DNA from 3 places in the Shewanella sp. SP2S2-6 genome. Region 3 is predicted to be linked to each of the others. Evidence: predicted binding sites of a transcription regulator. Region 3 holds the regulator's gene; each other region holds the start of a gene.

Region 1 (3,281 bases), on a different contig from region 3:
AATGCTTAACCACATCGGATAAGGATGGCAGGTTATATTTCCCCATTAAAGGAGCAAGACGACTGCGCACCAGATATTGCTTATTTTCACCCAGTACGATGCCGCTGTGTTGCTCTAAGAACAACCTAAATTGATTATATTCAGCCTCAGCGAGTGATTTATTTGGCACATTCACATCCTAAATCCTATTGCAAGCACCAAAATCAGTGCGAAACCATCATGTTACAAAGTCGAGATTATAGCGTAAAGCATATATAGGTACTAACTACTGAACTTACAAACTTAAGTGCTTATTCACTGCAGCAGCCAGTTCGTCGGGATTAAACTTAGCGATAAAGTCATTGGCCCCCACTTTTTGAACCATTGCCTGATTGAATACTCCACTTAACGACGTATGCAGTACCACTTTAATATGCTTGAGCTTAGGATCATCTCGGATCTCCGCGGTCAGGGTATAACCATCCATCTCAGGCATCTCAATGTCTGAGATAATAAGAGGGATTTCATCGGCAACATTGTCCATTTCTTTGGCGATTTCTTTGAGCTTATCTAATGCTTCTCGGCCATCTTTTGCGGTATCAATTTGTAAGTTCAATGACTCGAGTGAACGAATAATCTGCTTACGCGCCACGGCAGAATCATCGATAACCATAATATGATAATGCTGGGTTCTGTCGAGGGTCAGCTTTTCATTGGCTTCTTCACTGATGGCAGTTTTAACCGGTGAAATCTCATCTAAGATTTTTTCAACGTCGAGAATTTCAACCAATTCACCTTCAATCTCAGTTACAGCCGTCAGATAAGAATAACGACCCGCACCTTGAGGAGGAGGCATAATCGCTTCCCAATTCATGTTGATAATCCGCTCAACCGAACTGACTAAGAAGCCTTGAACGCTGCGGTTATATTCAGAAATAATGATGAAGCAGTTTTCAGTACTCGCTAAAGGTCTACCGCCTGTTGCCGCACTCAAATCAATAACTGAAATAGTCGTACCGCGAATATGCGCGACACCTTTTACAAAAGGATTAAGTTTAGGCAAAGTGGTCAGTGGTGGGCACTGCAGTACTTCTTTCACCTTAAACACGTTAATCCCAAACCGTTGACGACCGTTTAACTTAAAAAGCAGCAATTCTAAACGGTTTTGACCAACGAGCTGGGTTCGTTTGTTGACTGAATCAAGAATACTCGACATAACTCTGCCTTGTTGTTCTGTTTATGTACGGCCCTATGACTCGTTTGAGTATAGGCATATTAATTGCTTACGTCTTATCTATCGATAAACATAGTCGAAACTGAGTCAATCTTCTGACAGTGGTGCAAATTATTATTACAGTGGTCAGCTTCGAACTTGATAAAAGTATAGGTGCATTCTGGCGTTACAAGCTAGTCTCTTCATTATGAAAGTAAATTTAGTCTGTTTTTTTAGTGTTTTCACCCTCTTCATGCCCGCTTTTGCGAGTGCAGAGCCTATGGTTCCCACCGTATCGGCCATCTCAGAATTAGCTAAAGCGCTTATTTCAGAAAAAATATCTGTGCCAACTAATGCCAAAGTCGATATTTCGCCGCAATTAGTTGACGCAAGAATGCTGCCGTCACAATGCTCGTCGCCGATTAAGGTTGAATTGGCGAGTGACAGGGAAATTAGTCGTAATAACACCCTAAAAGTCAGCTGCGATACGCAAGAGCTCGCTTACCCTTGGCAAATTTATATCTCGGTGAGAGTGGATATTTTATTCCCCGTTGTGGTCACAACTGAAACCTTAGCGCCTGGCGAACTCATCTCCCCTAGCCAAGTTGAAATCCGTTACATTGAGCAAAATAGTTTGCGGGGCGCTGAATTTAATGACCCTAGTAAATTAGCTGGTGTGCGAGTCAAACGACGCGTCTCAAAGGATAATCCCATATTAAGCAACAACTTATGCTTTGTGTGTAAAAACGACTCGGTATCTATCTATGTTCGTTCTAGCTCATTCGAACTCAAAACAGTAGGCGAAGCCCTACAAGATGGCAATAAAGGCGATCGGATCAGAGTCAAAAATAGCAGTTCAAACAAAGAACTAGATGCTATAGTCACGGGCATTGGCGAAGTTGAAGTAAGAATGTAAAATAATCTAAAGCTTTTTTATAAGCTGCCGATACCCCAGTTAAGAAATCCCGTACACACGACGCTGGAGCCGAAAATGGCAATTGATATTAGCAAACTCAACACTGCAACGACCGCACAAGTTCGTTCAGGTGCAACTAAAACTAGCAGCGATCAATCTGCTCAAGTTGCCACAAAATCGACAACACCACAAAGAAGCGACTCAGTGGTGATTACAGCGCAAGCGCAACAACTGCAAGGAGCTCAGACTAAAATGGCGAGCCTTCCTGAAGTTGATCAAAAGAAAGTGGCCGAAATTAAACAAGCTATCGCCGAAGGCCGCTACAAAATTGACCCCGAAAAGTTGGCTGCCAATATTGCAAGTTTTGAAGCCGAACTTAATGACTTGAATAAAGAGTAACTATGACTGAAATAGCTAAACTGGTAGATCTACAACACGCCCATTTGGCTGTTCTTAAGCAAATAATACTCAAGGAAAAAGGCGCTTTGGTTGACCAAAACGCCGATTTACTGCTTTCTCTTGCTAACGAAAAATCACAATGTCTGAAAGAACTCAAGACTAATGACGATATTCTGGCAAACCACACTGATAAGTCTCAACTCACTCAGCAAAGTGAACTCGTGCATAAAATGGCCGTTGTCAAAGACGCATTAACTGAATGCAAAGAACTGAACGATCAAAATGCCAGTTTAATTGAGATGAATTTAGCCAGTCTCAATCGCTTCGCTCAAGCTTTACAAGCCAGTAGAAACGCCTCCAGCCTTACGTATAACGATAAAGGCAAGACCTCAACTATCTCAAGTTTAGGTAATGATTTAAAAGCCTAACAGGCGCATCAATTCCCACTCTGTATTTCCAGCCTCTAAACTTTGATTAAAGATTAAACTTTGATACTTTGCAGAAAAAGAAAAGCCGCATACTACTCGTATAGTTAGCGGCTCAATAGAGTCATGTAGAAATGACTAGAAATACGTGACTTCTTTCACTCGCTGTGGACGACTCTGTTGTTGATACAGTGCCCATACCCGTGAAAAATCCAGTTCTAACTCAGTGACATAATGATCGCCAGCCGGATAACTCTTTACAACCCGCGCCCCACGGATCACCCCAGAAACCGACGCTTTAACATTATCGTCCGTCAACATCCAATCACTGACACTGCTGTTTGCCGTT
Region 2 (3,281 bases), on a different contig from region 3:
GCTGGTGAGTTTTAACGTTAGGTCAAAATAGGCTTTTAGTTCGTCTTGGATTTGCTCGCCATATTGTTGCCATTTTCCGCCGCCGGAGACTGGGTTGGCGATAATCCACGCCACTTTATGGATGTTGATTTTGCCTTGCTTGAGCATGTGCTCAAGGGCGCGTAATTGCCATTTGTTTAAGCCCGCGGTTTTGCGGACTTGCTTAATCTGTTGCAATACTTCGGAGAAGTTGCGCTGTTTATCTTTACAGACTAAATAGGCGGCGAGCACCAGTACTGAACGGCCACGCCCCATAGCACAGTGGATCAGCACCTGTTTATTGGCGCGTACTTGGCGATGCAACCAGTTAACGGCTTGATTGAGCTGGGCGCTGGTCGGCACGCTATGGTCGAGGATGGGAATGTTTAAATACTCGATATGATCTTCAAACTGCGACCAATCTAAGCCATCAAATTCGGCGGTCACATCAAGAATTGCGGTGATCTTATTGGCTTTGATTTTCTCCAGATCCGCAGAAAATAATCGGCAGCCGAGATACAACTGCTCATCTATCTTTTGCATCGACGGCACAGAGTCGCGTTTTCTCGCCCAATGGTTATACAGCCGGCTACCCAATAGAAACGGAATAAAGCCCCAGCGAATATACCAAGGGATAGTGCCATCTTGGCGCTTTCTAAAGATGCTGGCGAGATTAAACCAGTAGGCTGAACCGACTAAAAATAGCGACAGGCTCGTCCAAGCCCAAATAAAGGTGAGCAGGGGAGACGTGCCCGTTACCGCAAAATAGGCTAGCAGTACGGCACCTGCTAAGTAGAAATATTTGATGTGGATTTTGCTTAGCATACGCGCCCTCCAATGCTGTATTTTTGATTTAACCGCTGCATGTTAAACGGCTGACTAAATCGGTGAATCGCGTCGTTGAAACCAGGTGTTAACTCAAGTTTAAATTAGGTGCTAACTCAAAAGGGTGGCAGTAGACGAGTCTATTGCCACCCTAAAATGAGGTTTGTTTAGCACTTAGTATCTTTAGCTTTAACACCTTCTTTGACTTCTTCACAGGCATCTTCGATGGCATTACCTGTATCAGTCATCACTTCATCAATTTTTTCACCCGCGTCCTCGGCTTTGTTATCGCTACAAGCGGTTAAACCGAGGGCGAGTAATAATGCCAGTGAAGCGCTTGTCATCAGAGTAAATGGTTTCATATACATCTCCTTTCTAAAAAATAATTAAAGTCGTGGTGACTTGCCCTTGAGGGCATTAATCAGCAGTGAAATCACGAGTAACACAATAAATAAGAAGAAAATAATTTTTGCGATTCCCGCTGCCGCGCCAGCGATACCCGTAAATCCAAACAGTCCGGCAATAACAGCGACAACTAGAAATACTAATGTCCAACCTAACATAATAACCTCCTGCCCTTGTCTTAATCCTTCGCATGACCGTTTGTGTCATTTGTAAGGTAACGGCTAATGGTTATTTCTAGATTGCGAACATAATGCCAACTTTTAGCGTTTTACTTAAATCGTTGATTTTAAATAAAATTTAAAGGATTTGTTTTAAGTGGATACGAATGTGCGAAGCGTGGAATAGGCAATTTTTACCTAAGCTTCGGTAAGAGTTGCAGCCAGAAAATAGAGGAGCACAGCAAAAAAACCGATACTTTTGAATGACAAAAAACTTTATTCACAAATCATGTGGTATGTAGATTTTTGGGGAAGGGATATGTCCTATCAAAGTTTGCCTCGCAGCCCATTCTTAAATTAGGCAGCATGTATTCGATTGGTTGCTGGCGTGCATTGTCGCGGCAGTGGCCATCGGAAAAAGGGACTTTTCCGTTGAGCCCCCAAGGATGGGTTTACGGCGTGCCACTGGAGCGACAGTGCTTAGCGGCATTGGCACAAACAGAGCCAATAACTCAAGGGATTAGATTGGTAATAAGGTCGGCGGCTTCGATTTAACGAGGTAGTGAAGAAGATTGCATCAAGTAGGGAGTTGAGTCCCTACTTGATGTCTCGATAGTCCGTTAGGGGTTAAAAACGATTTAGCGGTTTCCAGCGTTGCAGGCTAACTGGAATGCTAACCCCTTGGGATAACAGCAAGTTAATCCGGGATTGATAGGCCGCGCCCACCATTAAATGTTTGGCTAAATCGACCGCATTACGGGCTTTATAGTCATCTAAATAACTGCCTTTTGCCCACGCATTAAATGCGCCAAGGGCAGGGCCTGCCCAAATTTGGTAATCCATTTCGCGGCCGACTTCACCTGTGTTCGACCAGCGGCTAGACAGACCCAAATACCAGCGGAAAATCAACGCCATCTTACGTTTGGGGTTATCCAGTGCGCGCTCGATTTGCTTAGGATCGCGCTCGTTAAAGTGGGCGACAGTGCCCGCCCAAATGTCATCGAGTGATGCGCGAAACACTTGCTCTTCGAGCTTTTTACGCTCGTCCGCGGGGATGGCATCAATTGAATCGTAACGGGTGTAGATTTCATAAAGCTTATTGGCGCGCATCGGGAACAAAGTGCCGCGCTTAACCACTTGTAATTTCACGCCCATTTCGAACATATCGGCGGCGGGTGCCATAGTCACATCGGCCATTTCTGTGGTGGCGAGTAACTTACGTGTGTGTTCGCTCGCGCCCGCCTCCACACACGCTTGGTTGATTGAACCTGTGACGATAAAGGCCGCGCCCATGTTGAAGGTGGCTAATGCTGCGTCGGGGGTACCAACGCCGCCGCCTGCTCCCACACGGATGGGCGTCTTGTATTGATACTTAGCTTGGATTTCATCTTTGAGCGCCAAAATCGTCGGCAATAGCGTGACCAGTGGACGATTGTCGGTATGGCCGCCAGAATCGGCTTCGGCCGTGATGTCGTCCGCCATGGGTACAAGTTGCGCCATCGCCATTTGATCTTGGCTGATAAGGCCTTCACTGACTAATTGCTGCAGAATTTTGGCAGGCGCCGGCTCCATAAACTTAGTCGCGACTTCGGTGCGACTGATTTTGGCTATGACTTTGTTGCCAATGACGATGTCGCCATGTGCGTCGCGGCTCAAACCTGCTGCGCGGTAATAGACGATTTGTGGCGTTAAACCTAAAAATGCCGAGGCTTCGACCGTGCGCACTTTATGTTTTAAGAACAACTCAACACTGCCGCGCTCTAATGCGGGCTCGCTTGGGCTGTGAATTAAATTAAAGGCGTAAGGACCATTAGGCAGCGCCGCTTGAATGCGAGTAATGGCCGCTTCAACGCGGGATGGGATTAACCCCGCCGC
Region 3 (3,281 bases):
ATGAGCGCCTTTGCTAAAGTCGACGACCTAAAGCAGGAAGTTAAAATCAAAGCAGTGAGCCAAACGGCAGATATCAAGAACAACCAGATCATCTTCTTTGGTCCGGTGGAAGTTACCCAAGGCTCGATAAAAATCCAAGCAAATGAACTGCGTGCATTTTCTGCCGAAGGTGAAAATAGCAAAATTTTAGTGGCCACTGGTAACCCCGCAACTTACAGCCAAGTGTTAGACGATGGTCGTCCAGCCTCGGCGAGCGCGAAAGAAATTCGTTACGATATGGCAAGCCGTACCCTGACACTGAAAGGCCAAGCTTCGTTAGATCAAGCAGGTAGCCAAGTGACGGGTAATGTGATCCGCTATAACATCATCCAGCAAAAATTGATTGCTGAGAGCACAGGTAATGGTGACGATCGCGTGATCACTATTATTCAGCCAGAAAACTATCAAGATGATGCCAAACCAGACGCGCCAGCGGATAAACCTGTGAAAAAGCAGGACTCTAAATGACCCAAATCACCCTAAGAGCACAAAATCTGGCGAAGAGTTATAAGAGTCGCCAAGTGGTTAAAGACGTCAGTCTAACGGTAAAGACAGGTCAAGTTGTTGGACTACTCGGCCCAAACGGTGCGGGTAAAACCACCACCTTTTACATGGTCGTCGGTCTGGTTAAAAGCGATAAAGGCCACATCTTTATCGACGATGATGATTTAACCGCAGATCCTATGCACCTGCGCGCCCGCAAAGGCATAGGTTACTTACCGCAGGAAGCCAGTATCTTCCGTAAGCTGACCGTCCATGACAACATCATGGCCGTACTGCAAACGCGCAAAGAATTGAAGAAAGAGCAAAGGGAAGAACAACTCGAGCATCTGCTCGAAGAATTCCACATCACCCACATCCGTGACAGCCAAGGTATGTCATTGTCGGGTGGCGAACGTCGCCGTGTAGAAATTGCACGGGCGTTAGCGGCAAATCCTAAGTTCATTTTGCTCGATGAACCCTTTGCGGGTGTCGATCCGATTTCAGTTATCGACATTAAAAAGATTATCGAACAGCTCAAAAGTCGTGGCCTTGGCGTGTTGATCACCGACCATAATGTTCGCGAGACATTAGATGTGTGTGAACATGCCTATATTGTGAGTCACGGAAACCTGATTGCCGAAGGAACACCTGCAGAGATCTTAGACAATCAGCAAGTTAGGGCTGTGTACTTAGGTGAACAATTCAGGCTATAGTTAATCAAGCGGAGCCAATGAAGGCAATTTGTGCCAGCATTGGGCTCCACTCAAGATGATAACAAGCGACCTCATCCAACAATAATAACGTAGGGATCAGCGGTAACATGAAAGCGTCACTCCAGCTCAAACTGGGTCAACAGTTAACCATGACGCCACAATTACAACAGGCCATTCGTCTGTTGCAACTGTCGTCATTAGAACTGCAGCAAGAGATCCAGCAAGCCTTAGATTCTAATCCCCTTCTCGAGCTGGAAGAGGATCAATTCGACGCCACTAAAGACCCTGTAAACCAAACGCTTTCCGATACGGATTTCAGTGAATCGAGCACTCTGCCGCCAGAGAAAGACAGCTCCACCATAGACACGGCAGAGTCCTTAACCAAAGAATCCATGCCCGACGAACTCCCCATGGACACCACCTGGGATGAAGTGTTCACCGCCTCCCCTAATTCTGGCCCCGGCGGCAGTCGTGAAGACGATATGCCCTTCCAAGGTGAGACCAGTGAAGGCTTGTATGAACACTTAGAATGGCAAAAAAACCTCACACCGTTTTCTGAAACCGATTTAGCCATTGCCACCGCCATTATTGATGCCATCGACGATCAAGGCTATCTCACCCAAAGCACTGACGAAATCCTCGAAGCCATGGGCAATTCTGAGGTTGAGCTCGACGAAGTCGAAGCCGTACTCAAGCGCATTCAACATTTTGATCCCATTGGTGTTGCCGCCCGCGATTTAAGCGAGTGCCTGTTGATCCAACTATCGCATTTCGCCGCTGACACGCCCAACCTAGAAAACGCCCGCATGCTGATCAAAGATCATTTAGATCTGATCGCCGCCCGCGATTTTAGATTGTTGATGCGTAAGACTAAATTAAAAGAGGATGAGTTAAGAGACGGCATCGCGCTTATCCAAACCCTCAATCCTCGCCCAGGTTTATTGATTACGCCCAACGATGACGAATACGTCATCCCAGATGTGTCAGTGTCGAAGAAAAATGGCCGCTGGGTGGTTGAGCTTAATCCTGACTGCATGCCAAAAATCAATGTAAATCAACATTATGCTTCGATGGCGCGCTGCACTAAAAGCCAAGCCGATAGCCAATTTATTCGTGGTCATCTGCAAGAGGCTAAATGGTTTATCAAGAGTTTAGAGAGCCGTAATGATACCCTGTTGAAGGTGGCGAACTGTATCGTCCAATATCAGCAAGGTTTCTTTGAATACGGTGAAGAAGCCATGAAACCTATGGTGCTGAACGATATTGCCGAAGCGGTAGAAATGCATGAGTCGACCATCTCACGGGTGACAACCCAGAAATACATGCATACCCCTAAGGGACTTTTTGAACTAAAATACTTCTTCTCTAGCCACGTCGGTACTGACGATGGTGGGGAGTGCTCATCCACAGCAATCAGAGCCTTCATTAAGAAACTGGTTGCAGCGGAAAACCAGAAAAAACCATTGAGCGACAGTAAGATGGCACAACTTCTGGCAGAACAAGGGATCAACGTAGCCCGCAGAACCATTGCGAAGTACCGAGAGGCTATGCTCATTCCGCCTTCTAATCAGCGTAAAAGTTTATAACCTACAGTGGATATCGGAGGACGTTTCTATGCAAATAAACCTGAGTGGACACCATGTCGAAATTACCGAATCGTTACGCGCATATGTAGAAGAAAAGTTTTCAAAACTTGAACGCCATTTCGAACAGATCAATAATGTGCACGTTGTGCTCAATGTCGAGAAAATGCAACAGATTGCCGAAGCGAGAATAAATCTTATCGGTGGTGAAGTTTTTGCTACTTCAGAGCATGCTGACATGTATGCCGCTATAGACGCCCTGATTGACAAGCTTGATCGTCAGGTTATTAAACACAAAGAGAAGTTAACAAAACACTAATAATGGAACTTTGTACCATACTGCGGCCGGAGTGCACTACCTGCGCCACTCCGGGCAGCAAGAAAAAGGTACTGGAACTCATCAGCGACTTAGTCGCTGCCCAGTACCCGACCCTCTCATCTCAAGAGATATTCGAAAGCCTAG

The links. Region 3 encodes sigma-54, which starts transcription at its own class of promoters, with help from an activator protein. Its sites were predicted from a motif close to GTTGGCACGNNNNTNGNNT; they were not measured.
Region 1: flgA (flagellar basal body P-ring formation chaperone FlgA) is a predicted target of sigma-54. The motif match lies at 1,246-1,264, and genes of this name have one in related genera.
Region 2: Q4Q57_RS00795 (DUF1328 domain-containing protein) is a predicted target of sigma-54. The motif match lies at 1,488-1,506, and genes of this name have one in related genera.

The regions. Positions count from the first base shown of each region.
Region 1 is NZ_JAUOEQ010000004.1:49,829-53,109, forward strand. Features, by position in the region: gene Q4Q57_RS04795 (CheR family methyltransferase) at 1-175, opposite strand, end outside; gene Q4Q57_RS04800 (chemotaxis protein CheV) at 275-1,195, opposite strand; gene flgA (flagellar basal body P-ring formation chaperone FlgA) at 1,401-2,108, shown strand; gene flgM (flagellar biosynthesis anti-sigma factor FlgM) at 2,184-2,507, shown strand; gene Q4Q57_RS04815 (flagella synthesis protein FlgN) at 2,510-2,935, shown strand; gene Q4Q57_RS04820 (LPP20 family lipoprotein) at 3,071-3,281, opposite strand, start outside.
Region 2 is NZ_JAUOEQ010000001.1:193,132-196,412, reverse strand. Features, by position in the region: gene Q4Q57_RS00805 (diacylglycerol kinase family protein) at 1-843, opposite strand, end outside; gene Q4Q57_RS00800 (hypothetical protein) at 1,011-1,205, opposite strand; gene Q4Q57_RS00795 (DUF1328 domain-containing protein) at 1,230-1,406, opposite strand; gene pfaD (eicosapentaenoate synthase subunit PfaD) at 2,034-3,281, opposite strand, start outside.
Region 3 is NZ_JAUOEQ010000022.1:6,278-9,558, reverse strand. Features, by position in the region: gene lptA (lipopolysaccharide transport periplasmic protein LptA) at 1-507, shown strand, start outside; gene lptB (LPS export ABC transporter ATP-binding protein) at 504-1,235, shown strand; gene Q4Q57_RS14665 (RNA polymerase factor sigma-54) at 1,343-2,821, shown strand; gene hpf (ribosome hibernation promoting factor) at 2,850-3,137, shown strand; gene ptsN (PTS IIA-like nitrogen regulatory protein PtsN) at 3,140-3,281, shown strand, end outside.